Regions from separate parts of the Klebsiella sp. GFKo11 genome, predicted to be linked through region 2. Evidence: predicted binding sites of a transcription regulator. Region 2 holds the regulator's gene; each other region holds the start of a gene.
What was found. Region 2 encodes Fur, which represses iron uptake genes when iron is present. Its sites were predicted from a motif close to ATAATAATGAGAACNACTATCAA; they were not measured.
Positions count from the first base shown of each region.

Region 1 (10,775 bases), 2.0 Mb from region 2:
TCATATCCTGCATGCGACGGGTCGCTGCATCGATATCGTCTTCTTCTTTAACCTTGCTGGTTTTCAGCAGAACGGCTGAAACTACGAAGGAAACGGCCATCGCAGCCACAATCGCGGCGATGTTAGCGAAGTAGGCACCTTTTGGCGTCATCGCCAGCACGGCCAGGATAGAACCCGGAGAGGCCGGAGAAACCAGACCGCCGTTAAGGATAGTTAGGGTGAATACGCCGGTCATACCGCCGAGGATAACGGCCAGAATCAGGCGCGGGTTCATCAGCACGTACGGGAAGTAGATTTCGTGAATACCGCCGAGGAAGTGGATGATTGCCGCACCGCCCGCAGACTGTTTAGCGCTACCGCGACCAAAGAACATGTATGCCAGCAGAACGCCCATACCCGGACCCGGGTTAGCTTCAATCAGGAAGAAGATCGATTTGCCAAGGTCATGCGACTGCTGAATACCCAGCGGCGAGAAGATACCGTGGTTGATGGCGTTGTTGAGGAACAGGATTTTCGCTGGTTCAACAAAGATGGACGCCAGCGGCAGCATGTCGTGGACAACCATGAAGTTAACGCCCGCCGCCAGAATTTTGGACAGGACTTCAACTGCAGGACCAATGCCGAGGAACGCCAGGATGGCGAGGATCATCCCGATGATGCCGGCAGAGAAGTTGTTCACCAGCATTTCGAAGCCGGATTTGATTTTGCCATCAACCCAGACGTCAAAACGTTTAATCGCCCAGCCGCCTAGCGGACCGGCAATCATTGCACCGAGGAACATCGGCATATCTGCACCGACGATCACGCCCATGGTGGTAATTGCGCCGACCACGCCGCCGCGCTCGCCGCCAATCAGCTTACCGCCGGTATAACCGATCAGCAGCGGCAGCAGATAGGTGATCATCGGACCAACCAGCTTCGCCAGCGTTTCGTTCGGTAACCATCCTGTCGGAATGAATAATGCGGTGATAATACCCCACGCGATAAACGCGCCGATATTTGGCATCACCATGTTGCTGAGGAAACGACCAAAGCTTTGCACTTTGATCTTGATATCGGATGACATAAAACACCCCTTCTTCTGTTTTTGCTATCGGCAGGCTGAAAGCCCGAGGCTCGTTGTTAATGTGGCGGCAGAGGTAGCCGGACCCTGTTTGATAGTGCGAAATCTGGCACTGAATCGTTAAGCTGTCCAGTCGCTGGACTTTTGTGTGATACAGATCACATGAATATAGGTGACTGGTAGGTGTATGTAGTGATCGTTGTCACAAAATGTATGTGTAAAAAAACAACAACTGGGCATTTTCGAGGCAATTAAGGGGTTTTGTGTGATGTGCATCGCATATTATCTTTGAGTGTTTGTTATTTATTTGTGATGTTAATCACAAAATATTTTGATCTGGATTTCTCCTGGTGTGATCTCCGGCAGGTTATGCCGCATTCAGCGCGAGAGCGTGTAACTGAGTAACTCGATCCGCTAAAGAACATTTTAGTCGCCAATGGCGAAAATGAAATCGGTGAATTATGCTCAATCTGTCGGCCGTTTTTTATCTGCCACAAAACAAATCCTATTAATAATTAGCGTAAATCCGAGGAAAGTATGTTTCTCAATTATTTTGCGCTCGGCGTTCTGATCTTCGTTTTTCTGGTGATTTTTTATGGAATCATCATTCTCCATGACATCCCTTATTTGATTGCGAAGAAACGCAACCACCCGCACTCGGATGCGATTCACGTTGCGGGCTGGGTGAGTCTGTTTACTTTGCACGTCATTTGGCCGTTCTTATGGATCTGGGCCACGCTTTATCAACCGGAACGCGGTTGGGGGATGCAGCACCGGCGGGATGGCGTGCCGCCTGAAGCGACAGAAGAAGAGGGTGAAATTAGCGAACTTCGCCAGCGCGTCAGCGCACTCGAACAGCGAATAACCGGTCTTCAACCGTCAGCCCAACCCCCTTCGGTGGAGAAATAACTCATGGATCTGCTGATTATTTTAACCTACGTGGCGATTGCCTGGTCGATATTTAAAATATTCAAGATCCCGGTAAATAAATGGACGGTTCCCACTGCGGCGCTGGGCGGGGTATTTATTGTTAGCGCGCTTATTTTATTAATGAACTACAACCATCCTTACACCTTTACCGCGCAAAAAGCGGTTATTTCTATTCCGATTACCCCGCAGGTGACCGGGGTGGTTAGCAGCGTCACGGATAAAGCAAATCAACGGGTTAAAAAGGGTGAAGTGCTATTTACCATCGACCCGGTACGCTATCAGGCGCGGGTCGACAGGCTCCAGGCCGACCTCGTCACCGCACTTCACGGCATCAACACGCTGAAAGCCCAGCTTTCTGAGGCCCAGGCAAACACCACGCGCGTCTCGGCGGAGCGCGATCGGCTCTATAAAGACTATCAGCGTTATCTGAAGGGCAGCCAGGCGCGGGTAAACCCGTTTTCGGAAAGTGATATCGATAACGCCCGGCAAAACTACCTGGCCCAGGATGCGATGGTGAAAGGATCGGTCGCGGAGCAGGCGCAAATCCAGAGTCAGCTCGACAGCATGGTTAACGGCGAGCAGTCGCAGGTGGTGAGCCTGCGCGCGCAGCTGGCGGAGGCGAAATATAACCTCGACCAGACCACCGTGCGTGCGCCTAGCGACGGCTATATCACCCAGGTTTTGATTCGCCCTGGAACCTATGCGGCCTCGCTGCCGCTGCGCCCGGTGATGGTGTTTATCCCACAGCAAAAACGGCTGATTGTGGCGCAGTTCCGGCAAAATTCGTTGCTCAGACTTGAGGCGGGCGACGATGCTGAAGCGGTGTTCAACGCGCTGCCGGGACAGGTCTTCCACGGCAAGCTGGTCAGTATTTTGCCGGTGGTGCCGGGGGGAACGTATCAGGCACAGGGCACGCTGCAAGCGTTGACGGTCACGCCGGGTACCGACGGCGTGCTGGCAACCATCGAACTCGATCCCAATGCCGCCGTGGACGCGCTACCTGACGGCATTTACGCCCAGGTGGCGGTTTATTCCGACCACTTCACCCACGTTTCGGTGATGCGCAAAGTGCTACTGCGGATGACCAGCTGGATGCGCTATCTCTATCTGGACCATTAAACCGAGATTGATGACAAACCTGTTTTAGATATTGTATTCGCATTTCTGCCGGATGGCGGCTAGCGCCTTATCCGGCCTACAAGTCGCGGGCTTAATGACATTTGCGTATCCCGTAGGCCCGGTAAGGCGCTAGCCGCCACCGGGCAATTCCAGACGAGCAATCTGCTAAAACCCCTTCCCGTTTTGACATCGCGTGCCTGGTCATCCCTGTATCGTATGGATGACCAGGCTTCGCGTTGCTTATGATTCCCTTCCGTCGCAGACGAAAATTTTTGGTGATGCCTGTCACTATTTCAGCGTCCTGCGTTGACAAATTGCGCAAATGATCGGAACAATAGTTTCATTAAATCACTATAAACATGAAACTAAAACTTCATTTGCCAATATCAGGGATTCGTATGAGCAGATTATTTGCTGGAGCACAGAATCTGGGTAAGTCGTTTATGCTGCCGATAGCCATTCTCCCCGCCGCGGGGTTGTTACTGGGCTTTGGCGGCGTGTTCACAAACCCGGTGACCCTATCAACCTACCCGTTTCTTAATGGCGAGGTTGTACAGGCGATTTTTACCGTTATGCGCCTATGCGGCAGCGTGGTGTTCGACAACCTGGCGCTGCTTTTTTCCGTCGGCATTGCCGTTGGGCTAGCGCGTAGCGACAAAGGCACTGCCGGGCTGGCGGCGGTACTCAGTTTTCTGGTGATGAACAAGGCCATCAGCGCGTTGTTGCTGCTGAACGGCACGCTGGCCAGCGAGAACCTGGCCGCCGCCGGGCAGGCAAGCGTACTGGGGATTACCACGCTGCAAACCGGCGTGCTGGGCGGGGTGATGTGCGGCCTGCTGACCTCCTGGGTACATAGTCGCTACGGTAAAACGCAGCTGCCTGACATGCTGGCGTTTTTTAGCGGTTCGCGCTTTGTGCCGATCATGACTTCTTTCTTCGCCATCTTTCTTGGCGTCGCGCTGTTCTGGGTGTGGCCACATGTGCAAGCCGGGATTTCGCATCTGGGGATCCTCGTTGAGAAGACCGGGTATGTCGGTACATTGATTTACGGCATGATCCTCAAGTGCCTCATCCCCCTCGGTTTGCACCATATTTTCTATATGCCGTTCTGGTTAACCAGCGTCGGCGGTGAAGCGATGGTCAACGGGCACATGGTTGAGGGAACGCAGAAAATCTTCTTTGCCCAGTTGGCCGACCCTTCCGTTACCCAGTACTACATCGGCGTGTCACGCTTTATGGCGGGACGCTTTGCCGACTTTATGTTTGGCCTGCCGGGCGCGGCGCTGGCTATCTATCACTGTGCGAAGCCGGAAAACAAAAAGAAAGTCGCCAGCCTGATGCTCTCTGCTGCCCTGACCGCATTCGTCACCGGGATCACCGAGCCGCTGGAGTTCGCCTTTATGTTCTGCGCGCCGCTGCTCTACGCGGTGCATATCGTCCTGACCGGCTTTGCGTTTATGTTCTCCCATATGCTGGAAATTACCGTTGGTCAGACGTTCTCCGGCGGACTGGTGGATTTCCTGCTCTTCGGCGTGCTGCAAGGCAATGCCAAAACTAACTGGATCTACATCTTCCCGCTGGGCGCGGTGATGTTCTGCACCTACTACTTCTCGTTCCGCTTCCTCATTCAATGGCGTCAGTTGAAAACGCCGGGCCGTGAAGATGAAAGCGAAGAGACGTCGACGGTCAGTGTTGAAAGCGACAATCGCGCCGCCGGTATCGTTGAGGCGCTGGGTGGTCGGGGCAACATCGTTGATGTGGACTGCTGCGCGACCCGCTTGCGGATCACCGTCAACGATGCGGAAAAGGTCAAGCTGGATGATTTCAAACAGTTCGGCAGTAAAGGCGCATTTATTCGCGGCCAGGGCGTACAGGTGGTTTATGGCCCACATGTGACGCTGATTAAAAACGAAGTCGAAGAATTTATCGGTTCATAAAGAGAGCAGTCTTATGAAAGCAGTTATGTTGATGTTTGACACCCTGACCCGCAATCACCTTGCGCCCTACGGCGGGGATGCGATAACGCCGAACTTCACGCGCCTGGCGCAGGAATCCGCGCAGTTTGACAACTTCTACGTCGGCAGCATGCCCTGTATGCCTGCGCGTCGCGAGCTGCATACCGGGCGCTACAACTTTCTGCACCGTAGCTGGGGGCCGCTGGAGCCGTTCGACTTCTCTGCGATGCAGGCCCTGCGCCAGCACGGTGTCCACACGCACATGGTGACCGACCATAAACACTACTGGCGCGACGGCGGCGCCACCTACCATACCCGCTACTCGACGTTCGAATTTATTCGCGGTCAGGAGGGAGACTGCTGGAAAGGCCAGGTGGAGAAGCCGCTGATCCAGTGGCAGGGCAATGAAGATGAAGAGACCCGCCGCCGCCGCGCAGGGCGCATGACCCAGGACTTAATCAACCGCACGGCGATGCCGACGCAAGAGGAGCACTTTACCCATCGCACCATCAGCGCCGGGATGGAGTTCCTTGAAACCAACCGGGACCAGGAAAACTGGTTCCTGCAAATTGAGTGTTTCGACCCGCATGAACCGTTCTTCGTCCCGGAAAAATACCTCGCGCAGTATGGCTGCAAACCGGGTGACTTTGACGGCTGGGTGCCTTACTACTGCGGCGCGCCGGGCGGTGAAGACGACGACAAGGTGCGCAAGTTCTACCAGGCGCTGATCACCATGTGCGACGACTATCTCGGTCAGGTGATGGATAAGCTCAAGGCGCTGGACCTGTGGGACGATACGCTGTTTATCGTCTGCACCGATCACGGCTTCCTGCTGGGCGAACATCAGTGGTGGGGCAAAAATATCATGCCGGTGTATAACGAAATCGCCAATACGCCGTTCTTTATTCGCGACCCGCGCTGCCAGGCTGAAGGCGTGCGGCGCCAGGCGCTGGCCCAGACCATTGATATCCCGGCGACGCTGCTGGAGTACTTTGACGTCCCGCGCCCGGCAACCATGACCGGGCAGCCGCTGCGCCCGGCGGTTGAGCGCGATGAAGCCATTCGCGACTACGCGTTGTTCGGCTATTTTGGCGGGCATATCAATATCACCGACGGCGATTACGTCTATATGCGCTGCCCGCGCGAGCAGGATAAAGCGCATTTGTACGAATACACGCTGATGCCAACGCGCATCGACAGCCCGTTTAAAATCGACGAGCTGAAAGATATTCGTATTCACCCCGGCTTTGATTTCACCCAGGGCGTGCAGGTGATGCAGATCCCTGCCACCTTCGGCTATCTCAACCCGTGGCGCTTTGGCGACAAGCTGTTCGATGTCAAAAACGATCCGCGGCAATTGCACCCCGTCACCGATAGCGCGCTATCTCAGCATTATGCCAGCGCGATAATCCCAGTGATGCGCCAGCATGATGCGCCGCCGGATCTGTATACGCGTTTCGACCTGGGATCTCTGTCGCCCGAACGCGACCAGCAGTTCGTTGTGTGCCAGCAGGAATCAACGGCGGGTTATACCTGCGGGCATCCGGGCGTCGCGGAAGCGCTGGCGTTCCTCATGCGCAACAGCGATTCACAGACGCTGGACCTTGCTGAGGATAAAGTGATTGATGAGGCTGATATCTTCACGCTGATTGACCGCCTGTTTACCGGCGACAAGCATCGGGCGATGGTCTATCAGACGCGGCTGCTGCTGCGCACGGCTTAGGAGAATCACATGGAGTGGCGTCTGGAAAATGCGCGTTTCCGTATGGTGGTGCAGGCTGTTGGCGCGGAGCTAAGCGAGCTGTGGGATAACCATCGCCAGCGCAGCTGGATATGGCAACCGCAGGCGGGAGTATGGAACAACTCGGCGACGCAGCTGTTTCCTGTTGTGGGGCAGCTCATCCACAATGGCTTATGGCAGGGCGAGCGTTTTTTTCCACTTACCGCGCACGGATTTCTGCGCCACCAGACGTTCACCTGCGTGTCGCAGGACGCCACTCATCTGATCCTTGAGGCCTCCGACACCGCTGAAACGCGCGAGGTCTGGCCGTTTGCGTGGCGCATACGCCTGACGTGGCGGCTAAATGACGATGGCATCAGCGTAGACTGGGCGGTGATTAACGAGGACAGCCAGCCCTGGGGCTACTCGCTGGGCTGGCATCCCGGCTTCGCGCTGCCGATTGCCCGCGAGCCGGGCTGGCAGGTGCGTTTCGATCGCGTCTGTGCGGGTCCCTTTGCGACGGTGCGGCGCACGCTGGCGATCCCCGACGACGCGCCGGACGTCTCGGCGTTTATCTTGTCGCCGGATAGCTTTGCCGGAGGCGCGGTCTATTTTGCGCTGGGAGAGGGTAATCGCTGGGCGGTCTGCTCCCCGGATGGCTGGGAACAAATCGCCTTTTCCGGCAGCCAGAAATGGCTGGCGCTATGGGGCGTTCCTGGTGCGGATCTGCTGTGCGTGGAGCCGCTCAACGGCACCACCGACGATCCCCATTTTGATGGGCAAATAATCCATAAGCGCGGCATTGAGTGGCTGGCGGCGGGGGAAACGCACCACCATCAGCTCTCACTAAGCTTCCCGGCAGACAGCGAACGGCAAGCGGGCTAAACTACCTGACTTAACGCGCGGTCAGGAGAGCCCACAGTGAGTGTGAATAAAAAAAACGTACGCGTCTACCTCGCCAATATTCTCAGTAACCTCGGGGAAACGGACGGCAAAATAGCGGGTTATATCCTGCAACAGCCGGCGCAGGTGGTGCAGCTACCGGTGAAAAAGCTGGCGCTGGAAATTGGCGTAAGCGAAGCCACCATCATCCGTTTTTGCAAGAAAATTGGTTACGCCGGGCTATTGAACCTGAAAGCGGATCTGAAGCGCGAGCTGCTGGACGATAGCGATTTATCGCTGCCTTCGTCGCCGGATATTTTCCTTGATGATTCGCGCAACGACGTGGCGCAAAAAATCGCGCTCACCATTGAAACCTCAACCCGGGAAACCATCGGCCTGCTGGAGATGAAAATCGTCAAACCGGTGGTCGAGCGCTTTTTAAGCGCGCGACGGGTGATGTTTGTCGGTTTTGGCGCATCGGGGCTGGCGGCGCTGGAAGCGCGGGATAAGATGAACCGCTTAGGGATTGATTCCGAAGCCTTTACCGATCGCTTCACCATGACCTTAAAGCTGGCAAACCTGAAGGCCGATGATCTGGTGGTGGCCTTTTCGCACTCCGGGGAAACGCCGGAGGTGGTTAACGCCTTCCGTCTTGCGCAAAAGAAGGGAGCCTGGACGCTGGCAATTACTCATAGCCCTCATTCTCCGCTCACTGAGCTGGCGAACACCTTCTGGCTGACCAGCGGCGAAGCGGGGCCGATGCAGGGTGATTCCATCTCAACGCGTATTGCTCAGCTGTTTATCATTGAATTCCTGTGCACCGAAATTACCCGCCACAACTTACGCGATAGCGGCGTTACCGGTTTGTCGATTAAAGAACTATTGATAAAAGAGCGTATTAAGCGCGAATCTTCAGAGTAAGCATATTGTTTAAAACCCGCAGGCAAAAATAATCCGGCGGGTAATCCTATGATTCTCCTTGTTTGTTATTTACTGACAGCGTATTAATCTTCTTGCTTAAATATTCCTTGCGTGAATAATTAATTAAAAAATATATTAATTAATTATTTGTTCATGGCGAATATATTGGCTTAATCAGTAAAGTTTTGTAAGTAAGATTAACTTATTGCAATTAATAATGAAAATGATTCTCACTTTTATTCACATTGTGAGGGATCGAGTATGTCCACATATGGACGTGAGAAATTATTAATTGGCGCAACCGTGCTGTTATGCGCGCCGGTATTTGCCGAAACGGATAATAAAATTGAGGATGCTGAGACGATTAAAGTTGTGGCATCGGTTAAAAGCACACCAAAAGAAACCAGCGTTTACGCGAATAAAATCGCCGCCCGTCAGCCGGAGCTAATCAAAGATATTCTGCGTGATATTCCTGGCGTTGACGTTGGGGGCACCAACGGATTCAATCAGCAAATCTATATGCGCGGCGTGAGTGATAAAGGCATTAACGTCACCATTGATGGTGCGCGCCAGATGGGCGACCTTTTTCACCATGGCGGTAATTTATTAATTGACCCGGCGTTATTAAAGCAGGTTGACGTTTCAGTGGGTGCGAACTCTGTGGTCAATGGTTCTGGAGCACTGGGCGGCGCGGTGAAATTCACCACTGTTGATGCATCTGATTTATTGCGGCCGGGCGAAAGCTTTGGCGCTCGGGTAAAAACCGGCTATGACACCAATAACGACGAATGGTCTAATTCGCTGACGCTATTTGGGCGGGTAGCGGATCGCGTTGACCTGCTGGGCTATATTAGCCGCAGCGATTACGACTACGGTGAGAGCGGCAACGGCACGCGTATCGGCGCAGATGGCAAAGATAAGAGCTATTTATTCAAGGCTGGCGTTGATCTTTTTGAAGGGCAGAAAATAAAGGCCTCGGCTGAGCGCGTAAAATCGGATGGCGAATATCCGTTCCGCGCAGAATTCTCTTATCGCCCGACGACCACCGCGAATTTCCAGGACTACACGGCACAAAACTTCATCCGCGAAACCCAAACCCTCGCTTATGAAGCGGTTGATGGTAGCGGCTGGATCGATCTGAAAGTCGCTGGCTATCACACCAAAAATGAACTCGATCGCAGCCAGCCGCATAAAAATATGGCCGCAGCGATTCGTTCCGGCGAAGCGAGCGCCAGCGTTAAAAAGCGTTGGAATAGTCTGGATAGCGGTTGGGTGAACAATGTGGAAACCTGGGGCGTTAACGTTGATAACCGCTCAGAATTCCAGACCGGCGCTTTTGGCCACACGCTACGCGTAGGCTACGAATGGTTCCAGACCAAAAACCACCGTGATGATTACCAGTATTCCAGCGGCCGAAAAACTGCCTCCTGGGACGGCGAAAAGGGGACCAGCAACTCCGGGTATCTGGAAAATGCCGTGCAGTTTGGCGGGCTGACGCTCACGCCGGGGATCCGCTACGATCATTACCAGGCCGATATGCTGGGCGATCAGGATCAGACGTTCACTGAGTTCTCCAAAGCCTTTGGCGCCGAGTATCGTTTTGAATCCGGTTTTGGCTTATTTGCTAACTATACGGAGCTGTTTCGTGCGCCGGATACCACGGAGTCAATCCGCGTGAATTCCAGCGAGTTTAACCAGAAAAACCAGCTCGATCCGGAAACGGGTGATAACAAAGAGGTCGGGATTTTCTTCGACCATCGCGGCCTCATTGCGCAAGACGACTCACTCAGTATTGTCGGCAAATATTTCCGCACGCATTACGACAATCTTATCGTCCAGACGGCGGTTCCCGGCGTTTCTGAACTCACGGAGCGTTTCAATGCCGGTAATGCGGTTGTCGATGGTTATGAAGCGTCGGTAAATTATGCGGTAAACGATATTATTACCCGTTTCAGCTATTCCCATATCAGCACCGATTATAAGTCACCATTGATGGTCAAAGGCGTCGCGAAATATGGCGATATTCTGGGGCGTGATACCGGTGATAAATATACCGTTGGTTTGACGTATCTGCTGCCGAAATATGATGTTGCTATGCACTGGAATTCGCTGTTCTACACACGTTATAAAGATGCGGAAACGAAAAAGCCCGGCTATGGCGTGAACGATCTGGCGGTTGAATGGG
Region 1 covers NZ_CM151369.1:54,379-65,153, forward strand. The annotation lists gene AC07P6_RS00260 (PTS mannitol transporter subunit IICBA) at 1-1,066, opposite strand, end outside; gene AC07P6_RS00265 (DUF3302 domain-containing protein) at 1,601-1,972, shown strand; gene AC07P6_RS00270 (HlyD family secretion protein) at 1,976-3,112, shown strand; gene AC07P6_RS00275 (PTS transporter subunit EIIC) at 3,511-5,049, shown strand; gene AC07P6_RS00280 (sulfatase) at 5,063-6,790, shown strand; gene AC07P6_RS00285 (aldose epimerase family protein) at 6,800-7,672, shown strand; gene AC07P6_RS00290 (MurR/RpiR family transcriptional regulator) at 7,709-8,590, shown strand; gene AC07P6_RS00295 (TonB-dependent receptor domain-containing protein) at 8,852-10,775, shown strand, end outside.
Region 1: AC07P6_RS00295 (TonB-dependent receptor domain-containing protein) is a predicted target of Fur. The motif match lies at 8,808-8,830, and genes of this name have one in related genera.

Region 2 (10,775 bases):
GATAAGTAATGAAGATGGATAGTATTGCTGACGCAATTATCCTCCACCTGGCACAAGAGTCGTGAGATGATGATGCAAATGTATTATTACGTAGAGAGTTTAACTGGTCTCTACGATTTCAAGGCATTCCTGACGATAGATATCCTTTGGTAGCTTATTAGTAATAAGAATATCAATATCTGCGAGGTCGCAGATTTTATATAATGAATAGCGCTCAAACTTACTGCTATCGACCATCAGAATTTTTTGGTCGGCCACTTTCAGCATTTCTTGTTTCAGACGCACGTTGACTTCATTGCTATCTTTGATTTCCAGGCCAGAATCAAGGCCCTGACAAGAAAAGAACAGTTTATTGACCTTAAAGTTATTAATAATAAATTCAGCTACCGGCCCATGAAAATCGCCGTGTCTTTCAGAATACTCACCACCCACGCTGACAATTCTTATTTTCTTTCGGCAGGCTAATGTCTGAATAATGTTTAATGAATTGGTAATTACCGTCAGTTCGATATCGGGCAACTGCCGTGCTAAAAACCAGCATGAACTACTATTATCCATAATAATGCATTCATGCTCATGAATGTACTGTAATGCGCTTTTGGCAATGCGCATTTTTCGCTCTGGTTGCTCTTTTGTTCGCTTAATAAATGCTTCAGCTTTATCGACAAAATTCCCATTATTTGTGGGATTATCCACATCTAAAAAAGATGCGTTATTTTCTGAAATCATCGCGCCGCCAAAGCTACGGACTAATTTTTTATTTTTGGCGAGCACCGTTAAATCTCGACGAATAGTTTCCGGAGACACGCCAAATATTCGCGACAATTCATTGACTCTAGCGCAACCATTTTCAACGACAAATTCCAGAATTAATGAGTGACGTTTAACTTGTAACATATAAGTTCTCAAGAAAGCATCCAGGATTTAATGACATAAATGTAACAAAATCATCCATATCATTAAGTGATTCAAATCATACAAAATCAAAACAAGCGTTCAGCTTTTTTTAATTTGAAGTTAGTCATACATTTAAAGTAAGTTGCATTTTTTAAGGTGGGATTTTGTGACAAAGGTGGCAAAATATAACTTCATTGATGCCCCGGCACTCAACGTCAATCTATAGAATGGGCAAACCCGGTCAAAAAAATAATACCCGTTTGTGCCCGATTCAGTCACCGCAGGATGCACATCATCTGTATTGTCGTAATAACAGGTCAAATAACCTCGTGGTCAAACCTTACGGCAGCGCCATAGTGTCACCACTTTCGCCGCTTCCGAGAGCAGTAAGAGCCCGATAAAGAACGCTATCCCCTTGAACCCCATTTCACGCAGCATCCATAACACTAGCGAAAGCGACGGCAGCATAAAGACCAGCCGCAATGGCGTTTGCGCCCACGTCAGCCACAGGGCATAACGGCTCTGACGCAAGAAAAGAACCATCGACACGGGAATGCTGGTTATCAACAAGAAATTAAGCGGAAACAGCCACGCGGCGGCGGAGCCGTAGGTATGCAGAAGTTGGAGATATGCGAGGATATCGTCGTAGAACGGTACGCGCCGGTGATAGAGATTCCAGCCGACAAACTCAATGAGATAAAAAAGATCCATCCCAGCCCAAAACCAAAAGACTTTTTTGCGTTCCAGTTTCATCGCACTCCTTGCGAAAAAAACAGGCCCTAAAAGGGCCTGATTATCATGGCTAATAATTACGCGTTTTTCAGCACTTCACTGACAATCTCCACCGCTTCTTTCTCAATCTGCTGACGGTGCTCAGCGCCGAGGAAGCTTTCACAGTAGATTTTGTAAGCGTCTTCAGTACCTGACGGACGCGCGGCAAACCAGCCGTTCTCGGTCATCACCTTCAGGCCGCCAATTGCCGCACCGTTGCCCGGAGCCGCAGTCAGGCGCGCGGTGATCGGGTCGCCTGCCAGCGTGCTGGCGCTTACCATTTCCGGAGAGAGCTTAGACAGCGCTGCTTTCTGGGCTGAAGTTGCAGAAGCCTGCAGACGGTTGTAGCTTGGCGCACCGAAGCGCGCTGCCAGTTCATCATAGTGCTGCTGCGGGTTTTTCCCGGTTACGGCGGTGATTTCCGCCGCCAGCAGGCACATGATGATGCCGTCTTTGTCGGTAGACCACGGCGTGCCGTCGAAGCGCAGGAACGAAGCCCCCGCGCTCTCTTCGCCGCCGAAGCCGAAGCTACCGTCAAACAGACCATCAACGAACCATTTAAAACCAACCGGTACTTCCACCAGCTTGCGGCCCAAATCATTCACTACGCGATCGATCATTGCCGAGGAGACCAGAGTCTTACCGACAGCAACATCTTTGCCCCACTGCGGACGATGCTGGAACAGGTAGTTAATCGCCACTGCCAGGTAGTGGTTCGGGTTCATTAACCCGGCAGGCGTCACGATACCGTGACGGTCGTAATCCGGGTCGTTAGCGAAGGCCAGGTCGAACTTGTCGCGCAGCGCCAGCAGGCCAGCCATGGCGCACTCGGAGGAGCAGTCCATACGGATCGCACCGTCTTTATCGAGGTGCATAAAGCGGAAAGTCTGATCGACATTATCGTTAACGATAGTCAGGTTCAGCTTGTAGTACTCAGCAATGCGTTTCCAGTACTCAATACCGGAGCCACCAAGCGGATCAACACCCAGCGTCAGGCCCGCTTTCTGGATAGCCGCCATATCGACGATATCCGCCAGCCCTTCGATAAACGGCTGCACCAAATCCTGCTCTTTCACATGACCTGAGGCCAGCGCCGCATCAAGAGAAATACGCTTCACGCCCTGCAGGCCAGCAGCCAGCAGTTCGTTAGCGCGATTTTCAACAACTTTAGTCACGTTGGTATCAGCCGGGCCACCGTTCGGCGGATTGTACTTAATGCCACCGTCTTCCGGCGGGTTATGGGACGGAGTGATGACGATGCCGTCAGCCTGTGGGCCGCCTTTCTTGTTGTGCACCAGAATCGCATTAGAAATCGCCGGCGTCGGGGTGAAACCGTTATTTTCCTGAACGATGACATCAACACCGTTCGCCGCCAGCACTTCCAGTACGGAAATGAAAGCAGGTTCGGATAGCGCGTGGGTGTCCTTCCCGACGTAGCATGGGCCGGTGATCCCGTTCTTTGCGCGGTCTTCAGCAATTGCCTGGGCAATCGCCAGAATATGCTGCTCGTTGAAGTTGTGGCGCGCCGCGCTGCCGCGGTGGCCAGAGGTGCCAAACTTCACAGCATGTTCCGCATTGCCCACTTCTGGCTTCAGCACATAGTACTGGGCGGTCAGTTGGGCGACGTTAATCAAATCACTCTGTTGCGCAGGTTGACCTGCGCGCTTATCGATTGCCATTGCCTGATCCTTCTGGTGCAAAAGTTAAATGACTAGATCGTACCGCAAACCTTTTCGATCAATTCAGCAGGGAACTGCATTGACTGCATGATATGTTCAATCATGCTGCATTTGCGGCCGGTATTGGTATTTGTAATAACCCACCACGGCGTGCCCGGAACCTGCTTAGGTTTTGTCTGATTACCATTTTTCTGTAGCGTCCGCTCATCTTCAGCGAAATAGACGCGAGTGCGCCCATGCAGAGACTCGGTCGCCTCCGCAAAGCCTTTGCTGTCTAAGGAGTAGAGGGTAGTCAGAACCAGCATGAAACGGTTTACCGCGCGTTTTTGTTCGGCGTACTCATCAGATAGCAGCAGCTCGCGCATGGCGCGAACTTTATCCTTCAGAGGATTGGCGGGTTTCACTTCAACGACAGGCGTTGGCGCCGGAGCCGGAACGACTTTCGCTACCGGTGCGGCAGGCTGGGAAACGGCGGAAAACTTCAACATGCGCCGTAAAATGTCGGATGCACTCTCGCCAATATGCTTGGTGTGGCTGGCAATATAGCTATAGAGTTCATCATCAACTTCAATTGTTTTCATCTTAATCCAGTACGATATCTTTTCTGAATACAAGTTGTCGGGATTATAAGGACAAATCCCAACCGCGGATAGCGTCAAACCAGGATGGCGGTAAAACTCGGAAATCTTCCGGGTCTTGCAGCCGGATGGCAGAATGTCCAACATAATACCCTAACCCGACGGAGCGAAAAAAAGAACTTTGCCATGAAATTAAATAGCCGAGCGCAATCTGCACAGAATCCGCACAATAATCCCCCTATCGTCCTGGTCCATGGTCTTTTTGGCAGTCTGGATAACCTTGGGATCCTCGCCCGCGATCTGGTCGCTGACTACGATATTTTACAGGTCGATATGCGAAATCACGGTCTTTCCCCGCGCGCACCAGAGATGACCTATGCCGCGATGGCTCAGGATTTGATTGATACTCTCAATGAATACCAAATAGAAAAAGCGACCTTTATTGGTCACTCAATGGGCGGCAAGGCGGTCATGGCGCTGAGCGCGCTGGCCCCGGAGCGCATTGCGGGCCTGGTTGCGATTGATATTGCCCCTGTGGATTATCACGTTCGTCGCCATGATGAAATCTTCGCCGCCATCAATGCCGTGACCGACGCCCACGCGGCCACTCGCCAGCATGCAGCGACGGTTATGCGCGAACACCTTCATGAAGAAAGCGTCATTCAGTTCCTGCTGAAATCCTTTGTGGACGGTCAGTGGCGGTTTAACGTGCCGGTATTGTGGGAGCAATATGACAATATCGTCGGCTGGCAAACCATCCCCGCCTGGCCGCATCCGGCGCAGTTTATCCCCGGCGGTAACTCACCCTACGTAACCGATGCCTACCGTGAGGCTCTGCTGGCTCAATTCCCCCAGGCGCGGGCCCATGTGATTGCCGGAGCCGGACATTGGGTACATGCAGAAAAACCAGAGGCCGTTTTACGGGCAATACGCCGTTATTTGACCTCCATAGCCGCGTAACTGGCTAAAATCTGCCCGACCGCGCGGCAGAATGCCCGCGGTCGTTGGCGCAGCCCCTCGCCTGATGTATTATGGCGGGCTATCTGCGTCGGCTATGCCCGACAGCTTGTTTCCCCCGAAGTCACTCTGAATCATGGCAAAAGAACAAACGGACCGTACGACATTAGATTTGTTCGCAACCGAGCGTCGGCCGGGTAGACCGAAAACCAATCCGCTTTCACGCGACGAACAGCTGCGTATCAACAAACGCAATCAGCTCAAGCGCGATAAAGTTCGCGGTTTGAAGCGCGTTGAGCTGAAGCTCAATGCCGATGCGGTTGATGCGCTCAATGAGCTGGCCGAAGCCCGCAACATGAACCGCAGCGATCTGATTGAAGAGATGCTGATGAACCAACTGGCGGCCCTGCGCAGCCAGGATAAAGCCTAAAACCCTCAAAAAATAAGCTTTCATGTAGCAGAGTGTGCAGTCGGGCGTGATTGCTGTTTCCGCGCCCTTCTTAGTTCTGCTATCATTGCCCCTATCTGTGGGCATTTAAGTCCCTACCACATCATTAAGTTTCAAGAGGTTATTTTACTCATGGCAATCATCGGCATCTTTTTTGGCAGCGACACCGGCAACACCGAAAATATTGCAAAAATGATTCAAAAGCAGCTTGGTAAAGATGTTGCTGATGTTCGCGACATTGCCAAGAGCAGCAAAGAAGATCTGCAAGCTCACGATATTCTGCTGCTCGGCATTCCAACCTGGTACTACGGTGAAGCACAGTGTGACTGGGATGATTTCTTCCCGACGCTGGAAGAAGTCGATTTCGACGGCAAACTGGTCGCGCTGTTTGGCTGCGGTGATCAGGAAGACTACGCTGAATACTTCTGTGATGCGCTGGGTACCATTCGCGACATCATCGAACCGCGCGGCGCCACTATCGTTGGTCACTGGCCGACTGCTGGATATCATTTCGAAGCATCTAAAGGTCTGGCAGATGATGACCACTTCGTGGGTCTGGCCATCGACGAAGACCGTCAGCCAGAACTGACTAACGAACGCGTGGAAAAATGGGTAAAACAGATTTCTGAAGAGCTGCACCTCGAAGAAATCAAGAATGCCTGAGTCTAAACGGCGTTATCGTCAGATTTCGCCGAATTAATAGATAAAAGCAATCAAAGTTATAGCTACAAGTTTTTAACTTTTAATCACATATCTGTACAATGTCCTCTGATTTAACGAGGTCACGTGAAGCACTTTGTAGCCAGTGCCTCGTTTTTGACAGCATACAAGGCCCGATGCTTGCAGTTTTCATTTCACCATGGCAGTTCTATAATGAGACGCATTACATCGGGTGATTCTCTGTATTACTTCCGCTGATGGAAGTAGATCGTTTAGCAACAGGACAGATTCCGCATGACTGACAACAATACCGCATTAAAGAAGGCTGGCCTGAAAGTAACACTTCCACGATTAAAAATCCTGGAAGTCCTGCAGGAACCGGATAACCATCATGTCAGTGCGGAAGACTTATATAAACGCCTGATTGATATGGGTGAAGAGATTGGCCTGGCCACCGTCTACCGCGTACTGAACCAGTTCGACGACGCCGGCATCGTCACTCGTCATAATTTCGAAGGTGGTAAATCCGTTTTCGAACTGACGCAGCAGCATCATCATGATCACCTGATTTGCCTCGATTGCGGCAAAGTGATCGAATTTAGCGATGACTCAATTGAAGCTCGTCAGCGTGAGATTGCCTCCCGACACGGTATTCGCCTCACCAACCACAGCCTGTACCTGTACGGTCACTGTGCAGAAGGCGATTGCCGCGAAGATGAACATGCCCACGACGCGGTGGAAAAGTAATTCCCCGTTGCGTAAGCAGCAAAAAGCCAACCTGATGGTTGGCTTTTTTTATGGCTACGAAAAGTAAAAATCAGGGTTTCGTGTTGTTGCTACGAATCTCTTTCCAAATCTGGTCACAGCGCGACTGTACAGCCTGATCGTTACCGGTTTTACGCGCCTGGATACATTGCTGGTAATCCAGTACTCGCACGCTTTCCTGGGTGGCGAACTGCTGATGCTGCTTCTCTTGCTTCAGAACGTCTAATACGCTCTGGCAGGCTTCGACTTTATCTGGGTTACCTTCAGCAGTATTAATACAGGCGCTGTAGGCATCTTTTAACTTTGAATCCTCTTTCGGCGCTGGCGACTGCGTGCAGGCAACCAGACCTGCCGCCATAATAGCGACAAGCAATAGCTTCTTCATAATCGACCTCGGGAAATTGCGGCAGGCTCATGCCCGCCGCACTGGCATCAGAAAATGGTGAATGGAGCAATAACCATGAACTTCACGTCGCGCTCATCCTGGAAGATGTTGCCGTAGCCGCCGCTCCAGCTTGGGATATCGGAGTGGTTGTCGTATTGAGTAAAGTGCAGTTTAAACAGCGTACCCTTCGCACGTCCTTCCTGTACGGTGTACATCGCATCCAGGCTGTAGGCTGACTCTTCCAGACGTTTGTCAGGGTTGTAGTAAGCATCAGGAGAAGACATTTTTCCTGGTTTTGCATCCCATGCATAAACGTAGGACGCGCCGAAGGCCCAACCCGGCATATTCCAGTTCTTCATGTCATACATCGCCCCGAAGAACACCGCTTTTTCACCGTTGGCGTTGAAGTCAGAGCGGTTATCCCACCAGACATCGAGACGACCGTTAGATGAGGCGTAAGTCGGCGTCATACGTTGCAGGAAGTAGCCCTGCTGACCATCGGCTTTAACCCAGGTTCCTTCCAGGCGCAGGTCGAGAACATCGGCAACTTTATAGCCAAAGGTCAATGCCTGCAGCCAGGCGGTACCATCATAAATATCGTTCGCCCCGCCGTTACTGACTTTATCGCGAGTACCGTAGAACTGGTAGCTGGTGTTTAGCGGCGTGCCTGCGATATCAAATTTGTAGCTGGCCTTAGCGAAATACTGGTCGATGTAACCCTGTGCCTGGCCAAATGCGGCTTCCAGCACGAGGTCATTTTTAAAATCATACTTGGCGCCGAGAGAGTGGAGATAATCAACCTTGGTTTTCTTATCGTTCTGGTAGAACTCGTCCATTTCAATGTGCCACGGTGCTTTATATTCGTTTGTCCACATATAGGAGAAACTCAGCGCGCCCGTATCACCATAATCAAAGTTGGCACCGGCTTCAGCACCCTGGTAAGTACCCGGCATAAAGCTCCAGTGCGGAGCCAGCAATGTTTGACCGGTAGGCTGGATATAGCCTGCACGTGCCCATGCCGGGCCAAATTTAAATTTGGCGGCTGCTTTGTACAGACTGATCCCGCTCTTATCACCGGAATAGTCTTCATCGTAAGTTTTATTGCGCGAGGAGAAAGCGATTTCGTTCGGGTGGCCGCTGTCACTGCTTTCGCCCATTTCGATGGCGGTAAAGGCGGCAACATCAATACCGAACATGTCGGCAGCATAGCCAGACTGGAAATCCAGGTTGGCGTTCCAGGTGGAGTGAGAAAGGTTAGTTTTGTATTTGTCACCGTCGGTCACATCTTTACGGTCACGCTCACGCTGCCAATAATAGATGCCGCCGGTTAACGTTGAATCATCAATGAACCCTTCTGCTTTCGCATCCGGTACCATTGCAAAACCTGACAGTGCTGTCACACCGGCGATAGCCAGCGCCAGCGTACTACGTTTGCCACTAAACGTACGCATATGCATATCCTCTTTGACTTTTTAAAAACGCAGTTACCAAGGGCAACTAGCGAAAAAAAATAAAATAAAATAAAACTGCTAAAAAAGTGGAGCGGTAAAATCCGCATAACCACTGGGTATAGACTATTTTTCGTGACGCGAATTATCAATCTCTTTCGGTGACAAAAGATGAAGATTATGACAAAGCGCACATAATCTATGTCTTTTTGTTTCAGTCGTAGAAGTCATGCATTTGACGTGGAAGTGCTTGCTATATCAGAAAAAACAGGCGTAATGAAAGCGATTACATGTTTTTATAGTGGATGACCAAAGGGATAAACAGTCGTAATTTTTACAATCTGTAAACAAGATTAATTCGCATCGCGAAAATATGACAATTTAATCCCCTGATTCTGAAATAAAAAAAAACGCCGCTGTTTGCGGCGTTCTCATTGATGGCGGATAACTACGCGCCGACTTTCGCCCAGGTGTCGCGCAGACCAACAGTACGGTTAAATACCAAATTGGTTGCGGTTGCATAGCGGCTGTCGAGGCAGAAGTAACCTTCACGCTCGAACTGGTATGCTTTTTCAGGCTGCGCCTGCGCCAGGCTTGGTTCAGCAAAACCCTGCTTGATAATCAGCGATTCCGGGTTCATGACCGACAGGAAATCATCAGCAGCACCGGGATTTGGCACGCTGAACAGACGATCGTACAGACGAATCTCTACCGGCAGCGCATGTGCTGCGCTCACCCAGTGAATCACGCCCTTAACCTTGCGACCATCGGCCGGATCTTTGCTCAGGGTGTCAGCATCGTAGGTACAGAAGATAGTAGTGATATTACCTTCCACGTCCTTCTCTACGCGCTCGGCTTTGATAACGTAAGCATTACGCAGACGGACTTCTTTGCCCAGCACCAGACGCTTGTACTGCTTGTTCGCCTCTTCACGGAAATCCGCGCGATCGATCCAAATTTCGGCGCTGAATGGCACTTCACGGCTACCCATATCCGGTTTGCTCGGATGATTCGGCATCGTTACCTTTTCGCTGCCGCCCTGCGGATAGTTTTCGATAACCAATTTAACCGGGTCGATAACGGCCATCGCGCGCGGAGCGTTTTCGTTCAAATCCTCACGAATGCAGGATTCCAGCGAAGCGATTTCAATGGTGTTGTCTTGTTTGGTCACGCCGATGCGTTTGCAGAACTCACGGATGGATTCAGCGGTATAACCGCGACGACGCAGACCGGAGATCGTCGGCATACGCGGGTCATCCCAACCTTCAACGTGCTTCTCGGTCACCAGCTGATTCAGCTTGCGCTTGGACATCACGGTGTATTCGAGGTTAAGACGCGAGAATTCATACTGACGCGGATGCACGGGGATGCTGATGTTATCCAGCACCCAATCGTACAGACGGCGGTTATCCTGGAACTCAAGGGTGCACAGGGAATGAGTAATCCCTTCCAGCGCATCACTGATGCAGTGGGTAAAGTCGTACATCGGATAGATGCACCACTTGCTTCCGGTCTGATGGTGATCGGCAAACTTAATGCGGTACAGCACCGGATCGCGCATGACGATAAACGGAGAAGCCATATCAATTTTTGCACGCAGGCAGGCTTTACCTTCTTCAAAACCGCCGGTACGCATTTTTTCAAACAGCGCCAGGTTCTCTTCTACGCTGCGATCGCGATACGGGCTGTTTTTACCCGGCGCTTTCAGCGTGCCGCGATATTCGCGAATCTCTTCCGCCGACAGTTCATCAACATAGGCAAGGCCTTTGTTGATCAGCTCAACCGCATACTGATGCAGCTGATCGAAATAGTCAGACGAGTAGCAAACGTCCCCGGACCAGTGGAAACCTAACCACTGCACGTCGTTTTTAATCGACTCAACGTACTCGATATCTTCCTTCACCGGGTTGGTGTCATCGAAACGCAGGTTGCATTGACCCTGGTAATCCTGGGCGATACCAAAGTTCAGACAAATAGACTTCGCATGGCCAATGTGCAGATAACCATTCGGTTCCGGTGGAAAACGGGTATGAACAGTGGTGTGCTTACCAGTAGCCAGATCTTCATCGATTATCTGACGAATAAAGTTAGTCGGGCGGGCTTCTGCCTCACTCATCGCGGGTTCCTCAAAGCGTAAACAACGTATAACGGCGTATGATCTTATAAGCCGAAGAGGCTGACAACCTT
Region 2 covers NZ_CM151369.1:4,453,941-4,464,715, forward strand. The annotation lists gene AC07P6_RS21585 (DeoR/GlpR family DNA-binding transcription regulator) at 100-897, opposite strand; gene AC07P6_RS21590 (arginine:ornithine antiporter) at 1,231-1,650, opposite strand; gene pgm (phosphoglucomutase (alpha-D-glucose-1,6-bisphosphate-dependent)) at 1,707-3,347, opposite strand; gene seqA (replication initiation negative regulator SeqA) at 3,380-3,928, opposite strand; gene ybfF (esterase) at 4,112-4,885, shown strand; gene ybfE (LexA regulated protein) at 5,019-5,312, shown strand; gene fldA (flavodoxin FldA) at 5,463-5,993, shown strand; gene fur (ferric iron uptake transcriptional regulator) at 6,285-6,737, shown strand; gene AC07P6_RS21625 (ChiQ/YbfN family lipoprotein) at 6,808-7,140, opposite strand; gene chiP (chitoporin ChiP) at 7,188-8,591, opposite strand; gene glnS (glutamine--tRNA ligase) at 9,037-10,704, opposite strand.

Region 3 (10,775 bases), 1.8 Mb from region 2:
GTCAACTTCAAGTTCAATAAGAACCTGACGTAAGGTCATACGCTTCGCATCCAACAACTCACAAAGTTCCCTCTCAGAAGGTAACTTTGCGCCAGCCGGTAAATTTTTCTCATTCAGCCAGCTTTCGAAGCGCTCTCTGAGGACATCAACATAGTTTTTCTCTTTCATATCGCCCAATCTGGTTTAAACCAATTTCCACATAAGATATTTGAGTGCAGGGAATACTCAAGTTTTTTTTCGTAACCGAGGCTTTTTTTGTGGACCAGGTAACAAGAATGGCTCTGAAGTACGTGGCCACAAACCTGTTGCCACGCTAAATAGATGAGGCAAAGCGTAGAGGAAAAGCAGGGGCGATCGGCCCCTATATGAGAAGAGAGAAACTAACGAGCGGGCGAGCTATTTCCCCCACAATCTCCGGGAATTGTCTTCGATCTGCCCGCTTAAACGCCGTTTCTGCATGGTACGGCTCCAGCTCACTGACAGCCCCGCAGCCGATAGCAGGCGATGGTACTGTTCATCATCAAACGGCATAGACCAGGCGATCGCGCCAGCCTCGTGCACGCTAACATCGCTTAGCCGGGAGACCAGCACCAGCGGCGTATCGCTGGATACCTTCCCGCCCGCCACCACCCGATACAACCAGCCGGTTTTGCCGCTGTTCTGCATCAGCTGCGCCATATCGCTGACGGCAAAGTGATAGTTGAGCTTAAAGCACGGCGAACGTGGCTGCGTCACCTGAATCAGCGCCTCTCCCCAGCGGAAGATATCGCCAATAAAGACGTTTTGCTCCGTCAGTCCCTCGGTCGAGAGATTCTCGCCAAACGCCGGGGCGCAGAACAGGTCCGCCTGCTGAGGCAGCTCGCGAGCCCAGTGGGCATAATGTTCACGCGGATAGTGGCACAGCGCGCGGTCCGGCCCGCCGTGAATTTTCTTCTCCGCCTGCTCATCGCCCTCAAGGCCGAGATCGCCGAGGGTTAATTCACCATCGACCTGAATTTTGCTTATTGCGCTCGGGCGGCTGCCGGGATAGTCGCGAATGCGCCCAATGTAGACATTTAGCGGATAGTGCATCTGCTGCTCCTTGCTGCGGACATAAAAAAAGCGAGTCATCAGACTCGCTTCTCACTCAGCACAATGCAACCTTATTTTTTGGCGGCAAAACGCGCTGCAGCTTCGTCCCAGTTAACCACGTCCCAGAACGCTTTGATGTAGTCCGGGCGACGGTTCTGGAATTTCAGGTAGTAAGCGTGTTCCCACACGTCCAGACCCACAATTGGGAAACCGGAAGCGCCGGAGATAGCTTCGCCCATCAGCGGGGAATCCTGGTTCGCTGTAGAAACTACAGCCAGCTTATCGCCTTTCAGCACCAGCCACGCCCAGCCGGAGCCGAAACGGGTAGCAGCCGCTTTTTCAAATTCCGCTTTGAAGTTATCAACGGAACCGAAATCGCGCTCGATAGCCGCTTTCAGGTCGCCCTGCAGCGTGGTACCGGTTTTCAGGCCTTTCCAGAACAGGCTGTGGTTAGCATGGCCGCCAGCGTTGTTACGCAGAACGGTTTTTTTGTCAGCCGGCAGCTGATCCAGTTTGGTGATCAGTTCTTCAGCAGACAGGCTAGCGAATTCCGGCAGGCTTTCCAGCGCAGCGTTGGCATTGTTAACGTAGGCCTGGTGGTGTTTAGTGTGATGGATTTCCATCGTCTGCTTGTCAAAGTGCGGTTCCAGGGCGTCATAAGCGTACGGCAGGGCTGGCAGTGTATAACTCATAATCATCTCCATTATTGTCGAGCGGCGGAAGGTGTTAATGCCGCGTAAGCAGTTGGTTCATTATAGTTAATTAAATGATATTGAAAACGCTTATCAATGCCGTATTTTTAATAAGGTTATAACAGACGGTTATACACGTGGTTTTGTGATGTAGAACAACGAATTAAGCTTCTGGTTGCCAAAGAAGGATGTTACGTGGCAACAGGCTGAAGGCAGTAAAACTGACCGATTTTTACACTCATCGGGTCGGAAAATGATTTATCCGATAAAAAAATAGATGAGGATAGAATCAATGAATCACGCGATTACGATGGGTATTTTTTGGCATTTGATAGGTGCGGCCAGTGCAGCCTGTTTCTATGCCCCGTTCAAAAAAGTTAAACATTGGTCCTGGGAAACCATGTGGTCTATCGGCGGGATTGTCTCCTGGCTGATACTCCCCTGGGCCATCAGCGCCATGCTGCTCCCTGATTTTTGGGCCTACTACGGCTCCTTTAATGCCTCCACGCACCTGCCGGTATTCCTGTTCGGCGCAATGTGGGGTATCGGCAATATCAACTATGGCCTGACCATGCGCTATCTCGGCATGTCGATGGGGATCGGTATCGCCATTGGCATTACGTTGATTGTCGGCACGCTAATGACCCCAATCCTCAACGGTCAATTCGATGTCTTAATTAACACCAAAGGCGGCCAAATGACGCTGCTCGGCGTGCTGGTTGCGGTGATTGGCGTGGGGATAGTCACTCGCGCAGGCCAGCTCAAAGAGCGCAAAATGGGCATCAAAGCCGAAGACTTCAACCTGAAAAAGGGGCTGGTACTGGCGGTAATGTGCGGCATTTTCTCGGCCGGTATGTCCTTTGCGATGAACGCCGCAAAACCGATGCATGAAGCCGCCGCCGCGCTCGGCGTTGACCCGCTCTACACCGCGCTGCCAAGCTACGTGGTGATTATGGGCGGCGGTGCGCTGGTCAACCTCGGTTTCTGCTTTATCCGCCTGGCAAAAGTGAAGAATCTGTCGATAAAAGCCGACTTCTCTCTGGCAAAACCACTGATCATCAGCAATATCCTGCTTTCCGCATTGGGCGGCCTGATGTGGTACCTCCAGTTCTTCTTCTACGCCTGGGGCCACGCCAGCATTCCGGCACAGTACGACTACATGAGCTGGATGCTGCATATGAGCTTCTATGTCTTGTGCGGCGGGCTGGTTGGCCTGGTGCTGAAAGAGTGGAAAAACGCAGGACGCCGTCCGGTTGGCGTACTGAGCCTCGGCTGCGTGGTGATTATCATCGCTGCAAACATCGTCGGCCTGGGAATGGCGAACTAATTCTTGCCCCTGCCGCATCGGCAGGGGCAAGGTTTTAACGCGCGGAGATTTCCCCCGTTTCGCTATTCAGGTGGAAATTTCGTGAAGGGTTTCCCCGCAGGTATTTATCGATAACGCTAAAAATACTGCCAAAACGCAGGCGGAAAATGGACTCGAAATCGCTATCCGCCATCACCGCTGAAGCCTCAGCAGGTAAGGACTGCGCCAGCGTGCGGGTTAGCAACTGATATTCGCGTAAGCGTTGCGCGGAAATATCGCGTAGCGCCAGCTCATCGGCATTGCGCAGGCGATAAAAATCCACCGCCAAATCAAAGCCGTTCCAGGATGCAAACTGATCCAGCGTCATGCCAGCATCCCGAGCCAAAGCTTGCGCTTTTTGCTGCGCCAACTGCCATGCTCCAGCATTTTTTTGCAGATAGATTTGCCCGATAGCCCTGACAGGAGGCTCATCTCCTTTAGCGCACACGGCACGATCGCTGCTCATCGGTACGGTCAGAACATCTTGCCAGGAGGTATGACTGCTCAACTGACTCAGCGTCAGCATTTCCGCGCCGTTCAGGCTAAAAAGCATCTGCCGAATTTCACACGGCCACTCTTCAGGAATAAAGCGCAGCCGGGTAAGCTCGGTGATGTGCCAGTTAGTAAAGTCATAATAATCCTTCGCCCCCAGCACCGCTTTGTTCCATAAATGCGCAGATCCTGTCGCTTTCAGATGCTCCCACTCTTGCTGATAATGTTCAAAAAGCTCATTAAAGCGCGGTACGCTGTCCAGGATAACGGTCTGAACATCAATTTCGCTACGGTTAGCGAAATTGAGGATTTTATACGCTGGAACATAGGCCGCCATGGAAGGTGCCTGAATGTTAAATAGCAGGCTGCCGTCAGGATATTTACGCACGCCGGTATCGTTAAAGTGCATATGTCCGCCAACGTGAACGCCAATACCCGTTTTCGCTAACGCATGGCTGGTATCCTCCTTCGGGGCTCGCTTCAACTGAAATTTGCCTTCGCCAAAGATGGACTCCAGATCGCTGGCAGCGCCGTTATCAAACTCCACCATCGGGAAATGGCTAAAGGTGATCAGCGTCTTGTTCTGCTCCTTTGCTCGCCTGGCAACGGACGTCATCCACGCCACGACCTGCTGCTTGTGAGTGAGCATTTTGTTGTAACCAGCATCACCTGAACCCGCGAAGTTTTTAGCGGACTGCGGATTCGCCATATCCGCATCCTCGCGCGGCACATAGACATTCGCATCAACGGCCAACAGCCATAGACCCGGTATCGGCTCAACAAGATAGCTGCTGTCAGCGACGGTAAAACAAGGGCCATAACCTGGTTGTCGATATGAACCTCCGGTTCCCTGGGCGCAAATCTCATATTGCCGCTGGCGGAAGTCGCTGGCCTGTTTTGCTTTGTCAAACGTGTAATCCTGCTGCCCGTAGGATGAATAAGGCGTTTCCCAGTAAATATCTTCAGGCAGCGGATCGATACCAAACGGAGCCATCATGTTCATGATGTACTCATAACCGCGGCTCACCATCTCCTCGCTGCAGATGGTTGGCAGTTCCGCACCTGTCGGGATAAGCGCGGTTTTCCCTTGATAGCCCGTACACTCTTTGGCGCCAAAACTAAAAATACGCTGCGTTTTTCCTCCCTGCCCTAAGAAATCCTCTTCTCCATCGGGTAAATCAAAGGGCCGGTTAGGATCATGATTGCCCGGTGTTGCAAAGAATCGCATGGCATATTTTTGCTCATACTCCTTCAGCAAGGTCACCAATCCACGGATATGCACAGACTGCCCGTCATCGCTAAAATCACCAGGAAGCGCGATCAGTTTGATCCCCTTTTTCCCGGCATCGTCCAGCGCCGCGCGCAGGGCAAAGTAGTTTTCATTGAATAATCGCGTTGACGTAAGCTGCGCATACATGGTGCGAATCATCGCATTCTGCCCACTTTTGCTATTCTTCAGCCCGCTAAATGCACCATCCTGAAATTCGCCGTACACATCATGAAAATGGATATCCGGCATAAATGCGACACGGTATTGATAATTTTCTGTAGCCGAAGCGACATGGCTACAGAGCATAAATGCCGCTATTCCGGCAATGGAAATTACTCTCATTACATCTCCTTATTTTTATCAAAAAATAATTAGAAGTTGTAGGTAATACCTACGCGATAACGCATCTCCCAGGCATCACGATAAGTTTTGCCATCTTTTTCATAGGAGCCATCATCATATGAAACATACCCTAATTCGACATACGGCACCCAGGTTTTGTTTCCTCTCCAGGCTACCGTCACATTATGCACATAGTCTTTTTCTTTACCGCGCAATGCCGGGTAGTCGGTATCGAATTTATATTCAAAATCGTAATCAAAAGAGACATCATAAATCCGATAACCAAGATATAAGTTTGCCTGCCAGTAGTGCTGGCTGGCTCTATCCGGGTCATACTCACGCTCATAGTCGCGGACAGCGTAGCGCAGCCGAAGCCCGCTGGAGAATGCGTCAGTCCAGTTATAGACGCTCTTCACACTAAACTTATAAGCCGTATCACGCTCCCCTGAATCCAGCGCGAAGGAGGGAGTGATGGAGAGATTGCCCAGAAGCTTATATTTGTAGCCAAGCTCAAATTCATTGCCTTTAGAAGAGAGATTATCCAGAAAACCGCCTTGTTTACTTTCCCACTTCCCCTCAACGCTAAAGTAAATACCGTTATTTAAAGAATGGCCCATTTTAATACGATCTTCTTGTTTATGCTGATCGCCCAACCACTCATGCCGATAATCAATATAGGTTGCGTGCGAGGAAAAACTTGCTGCTAAAAATAGTCCACAGAGGTATTGTTTTTTCATAAGAATTATCCATTTTATTAATTTATTAAAATAAGAAAACCAACTAAAAATGATCCTCCTCTTGGCTGCGAAAAAATATTATTAACAAATAAAGGCAGCACGATGCCGCTGCCCTGAGAGCAGATAAAAACCAGTACATAAATAAATTATCGTTCAGCAACGGACAAAATAATTACATCGCAATCTCCCGTTGCAGTAATTCAGCAACCGCCTGCGGGTTATTACCCTCCAGCAATTGCTGGCGAAAATCAGCATGCATTAGTTTTCTTGCCAGCCGCGAAAATATCTTCATGTGATCGCCTTTCTCCTGTTCGCTCACCGTCAGCATGATCACCAACGAGACGGAAACCTCCTCATTCCACGCTAGCGGCGAAGCGAGATGCATAACCGACACGCTGCTGCTGGTAACGGCGGGCGATTTGCAGTGGGGGAGCGCGATAGCAAAACCCAACGCGGTAGAAAAAATAGCCTCACGCTGCCAGATGGCCGCTTCTACTTCCGCCCCGCAGCAGGCGCGCTGCTCAATTTCAAGGTTATCGGTCAGGCGCTTAATCACTTCGGCCTTGGAGTCCACGGCCCGATCGAGCAAGATCAGACGGGGATCGAACACCGGGAAGGTGGTTGTCGACTGTTTTTTCACAAGGGCCGCCACCTCTTGCGCACTCTCGCCCGTCACGGCCAGCTGCAGCCTCTGCTGGCATTCAACGGCGGAAAGCGTAGCCAGCTGCGCTTTCGCGCTACCGATACGACTGGCGGACATACTGACATGGCGCAGCCCGGCTCCTAGCAGCAGCGGCAGCGCCTGCGGATCGCCACCCATTTCACCGCACAGGCTAATCTCCAGGCCCGCACGATGCGCCCGCGCCACCATCTCTTGCAGCAGTTGCAAAAATGCCGGATCGAAATAGTTGTAAAGATGCCGCACGCTGGCATTACCCCGGTCGCAGGCCAGAAAGTACTGCGCCAGGTCATTGCTGCCAATAGAGATAAAATCAATCCAGGCGGCCGCTTTATCCAGTAAGTAAAGCACTGAGGGGACTTCAGCCATAATGCCCAGCGACCAGGTTCCGGTCGCCACGCCCTGGGTCGTCAGCTCAGCCTGAGTCTGCTGGAACTGCGTATGTAACCACTTAACTTCCTCCAGCGTCGCCACCATCGGGGCCATAATATGCAACGGCCCGGCGGCGCTGACGCGCAATAGCGCCCGCATCTGGGAGGTGAAAAGCGCCATAAACGCGGGATAAAGACGAATGCCGCGCCAGCCGAGGAACGGGTTCTCTTCCTCGGGTAAATTCAGGTAGTCGCAGGGTTTATCGCCGCCAATATCCAGCGTACGGATCACCACTTTGCGGCCCTGAGCTTGCTCCAGGACATGGCGATAAGCCTGATACTGCTCTTCTTCGTCAGGCGGTGAGCTACGCTCGCAGAACAGCATTTCCGTGCGGAACAACCCAATCCCCTGCGCTCCGGCAGCAAACGCCGCATCGGCTTCCGCGGCCAGCGCAATATTCGCCATCAGCGCTACGCGCTCGCCATCCTGCGTGACTCCTGGCTGGTCGATAAACGGCTGCAGCCGGTTAGCAATACGCTGATGTTTTTCCGTTTCCAGCTGATACCAGCGCTGCGCCAGCGCGTCCGGGGAGAGAATGGCTACGCCATGGCGAGCATCAAGCAGCAGCGCTTCACCCCTGGGGATCTGCCCTGAATCCGCCGTTACCACGCTGAGCAGCGGGATACCAAACGAACGCGCCAGAATCACCGTATGCGACGTTTCGCCGCCATCGCCCATAACAATCCCCTTCAGCCTCGGGCCGCGCAGCGCCAGAAGCTGGCCGGGGGTCATCGGCGTCGGGCTTATCACAATCGTATCCTGCTGCAGAGGCGCAAGCGTGATGAGCGGTTGCGCTGTCAGATGAGCCGCCAGGCGCAGCCCGAGGTCCTGCAGATCCAGCACCCGCTGGCGTAAATAGGCGCTTCGGCTTTCACGCAGCGGAGCGCAGAGTTCATCCAACGCCTGAGCCAACGCCGCCACGGCATTTCTCTGCTGGCGCGGCGCAAGTAATGTGCTTTCCAATAGTGCGTCATCAAGCAGTTTACTGTGCGCCAGCAATACCGCCGCCGCGTCGCCTTGCGCATGATGATGCTCCTGGCGCAGCTGCTGGCGAACCTGAGCCAACGCATGTTGCATTGCTTTATGCTGAATTGCGGGTTCTTCAGACTCTTGCTGCTGCGCCAACGCCTGCAGATCAACCGCCCCCAGCAGCAGCGTCCTGCCCTGAGCCAGCCCCGGACTCACGCCGTTGCCGCGCACAAACGGCGATGTCGTCTGTGCAAGGAACACCGGTAAAGGCTGCTCAGAGCGATCGGCGACCGCCGCAACGGGCGTATCGCATCCGGCAAATTCATCATGAATAAACCGGCTCAGCGCCTGGTACGCCGCGTCTTCGTCATGACCGTTAATCAACAGTTCACACGGGTCCTGATAGACCACATCCGCGCCAATCATCGCCAGTACGCTGCGCGCGTCTGCCCGTCGTTGGTTACGCAAATTACACAGCTCAATTCGGGCATCAAATGCGCTGACGCGTTGCTCCAGTTCACTGGCCGGCCGGGCATGGAGCCCGTTTTCCAGCGGGCAGATAAAAGGAATTTTCAACACAACGTTATCCTCTGGAATTCGACGCAATGCGCCAGGTTACAGGTGCACAGGCAGACGCCAGCGTACGAGGGAGGGCGCCAGGCTGCTCGGCAAGCGTGACCTCACGTAGCTCATCAACCGTTTCAGGCATCGGGCTGCTAACCGGTTGAGAACCGGGGTTCCAGCCGCGCAAAATTAGCGCCTCTTCGTACTGTGCCTTTTTCAGGGTGCTGAAATGCAGCGGCGTATCCCAGCTCAGCAGGCTGTACGTCGACGGGAAGGTCAGGTCGACCGGATTGGTTTTGAATCGCGCCCAGCCGGAATCCAGCCAGCCGATGGCGGGCGTACGCCAGGCCTCCACTGCGCGCCAGAAGTCCGGGCTTTCGCCATCATGCAGAGGAATCAGTGAAAATCGCGCGGTAAATTCCCCCGGAATTTGCGAATCCGGCGAGGGGAGAGCCATGCCAGAAGCCCGGCCCGGCCGCCAGGGCATGCCGGCTTTACCCAGCCATCCCACGCTGCGCAGCAAGGTGATTGCCAGTACAGAAGGGCGCTGTTCGGGGATCTCATATTCGCGTAGTCCCTCCGTCACCACGCTCATGCCCTGCTGACCATCGTGCATCATGACCAGACTTTGCATTGGCCAGAGCGAGGTCGGCGCTTCGCTCCAGTTTTCCTGCTGCCAGACATCCAGCGTTGAAGGCCGATTATCGCGGCGAATCAGACCGAACGGCTGATCGGCGAAATGGACGCTTTGCGCGACATCGGTGGGAATTTCAACCTGCAGGCGATGATCGCGCAGGGTATTGTTGACGTTGACCTGCACATCGAGCGCGGGCCGCTGATGCTCCAGCGTAATCAACATGCTCACGTCGAGCCGCGCATTACGCTGACGACGCTGGCGATCCTCCAGCGTTAGCGGCGCGGCAATAGACCACGTCAGCTCCAGCGTATCGGCCAGCGCGCCCTGCTGCCAGTCGACGGACACCAGCGCCCCTTCAGCACTTATTCGCCAGTCAGTTTCCGGCGGTGAATAGTTATAGGTATCGCCCGCGTCGCCGCCATCAACTAGCTGAATTAAGTCCGCCCAGCGCTTGCCGCTGCGTTTATCCAGCAAAACAACGCGCCCCTGCTCAAGCGTCAGGCGCAGCCAGGAATTCTCCAGCGCGCTGTCTGCCGATGACGGAGCGGCAAAACCGCACGCCAGCCCTTCCTGCAGATAAAACGTCGTATAGCCGCAGGCAGGCAGAGCGGAAGCCTCCAGTAAGATCTCGCATTTACGATAAAAAACCGCTTCGCTACCGTTCGACAGCTCCTGGACAATTACCGACATATCCTGCGAGGTTTCGCGCATGATTTGCCAGCGGCAGGGCTGCCCGTCGCCATCCACGATGCGGAAATCAGCGCCGGGAAGGTACAACGTCAGCGCCACCAGGCCATCACGTGTATAGGGCAATGCGTTAAAAATCAGGATTTTCTTGCCCTGCTGCTGAGCGCTAATGCCCTTCGCCAACATCTGCATATTCAGCTCATAGAGCTGGTTTGCTTTCTCCTGGCCGGACAGCAGACGGGCTTTTACCATCGCATTAACCCGGTCAGAGTTGCAGCCGCCGATGCTATCGTGAGCATGGGATTTCATCATCTCGCGCCAGATGGTTTCCACCGCCTGCTGCGGATACGGTAGCCCCAAACGCCAGGCGACGCTGAGCAGCGGCTCAAGTTGGCGACTGAGGAAGTCCTCCAGCCGGGCATTCGCCTGCTTGATATCCATCCGCGTAGAGAAGATCCCCCGATGGATACGCATATATTTCGGGCTGAGCAGCTCGCCTTCGAAGGTGTCCAGCGGCGTATCAGACTGCGCAAGCGCGGCAAAATAGCGCTTAAAATCACTACGGATAAACCGATAATGCGTTTGCTGCGCGTTCAGCGCCTCCAGCATCGCGGGTACGCCATATTCAAAAGGCGACTGATCGTTGCCGTTGGGCAGCAATAGTTGCGAGCTCCGGCTAAAGAGGCCCTGCTTTTCCAGGATCGCGGACAACCGCGGCCAGGCCTGCTCCGGCTCAGTTGGCAGCCATTTCGCACAGCCATATCCCTGAGGTAATACCGCCGTTGTGACGCTGCTGCCGTCCTGGCTACGCCAGCAAAACTCGCTGTTTGCGCTATCGTATTCACTCCAGCCTCGCCA
Region 3 covers NZ_CM151369.1:6,235,830-6,246,604, forward strand. The annotation lists gene AC07P6_RS29855 (UTRA domain-containing protein) at 1-168, opposite strand, end outside; gene yiiM (6-hydroxyaminopurine reductase) at 397-1,071, opposite strand; gene sodA (superoxide dismutase [Mn]) at 1,143-1,763, opposite strand; gene rhaT (L-rhamnose/proton symporter RhaT) at 2,056-3,090, shown strand; gene AC07P6_RS29875 (metallophosphoesterase) at 3,125-5,212, opposite strand; gene AC07P6_RS29880 (oligogalacturonate-specific porin KdgM family protein) at 5,242-5,949, opposite strand; gene ptsP (phosphoenolpyruvate--protein phosphotransferase) at 6,122-8,608, opposite strand; gene AC07P6_RS29890 (glycoside hydrolase family 38 N-terminal domain-containing protein) at 8,613-10,775, opposite strand, start outside.
Region 3: sodA (superoxide dismutase [Mn]) is a predicted target of Fur. The motif match lies at 1,838-1,860, and genes of this name have one in related genera.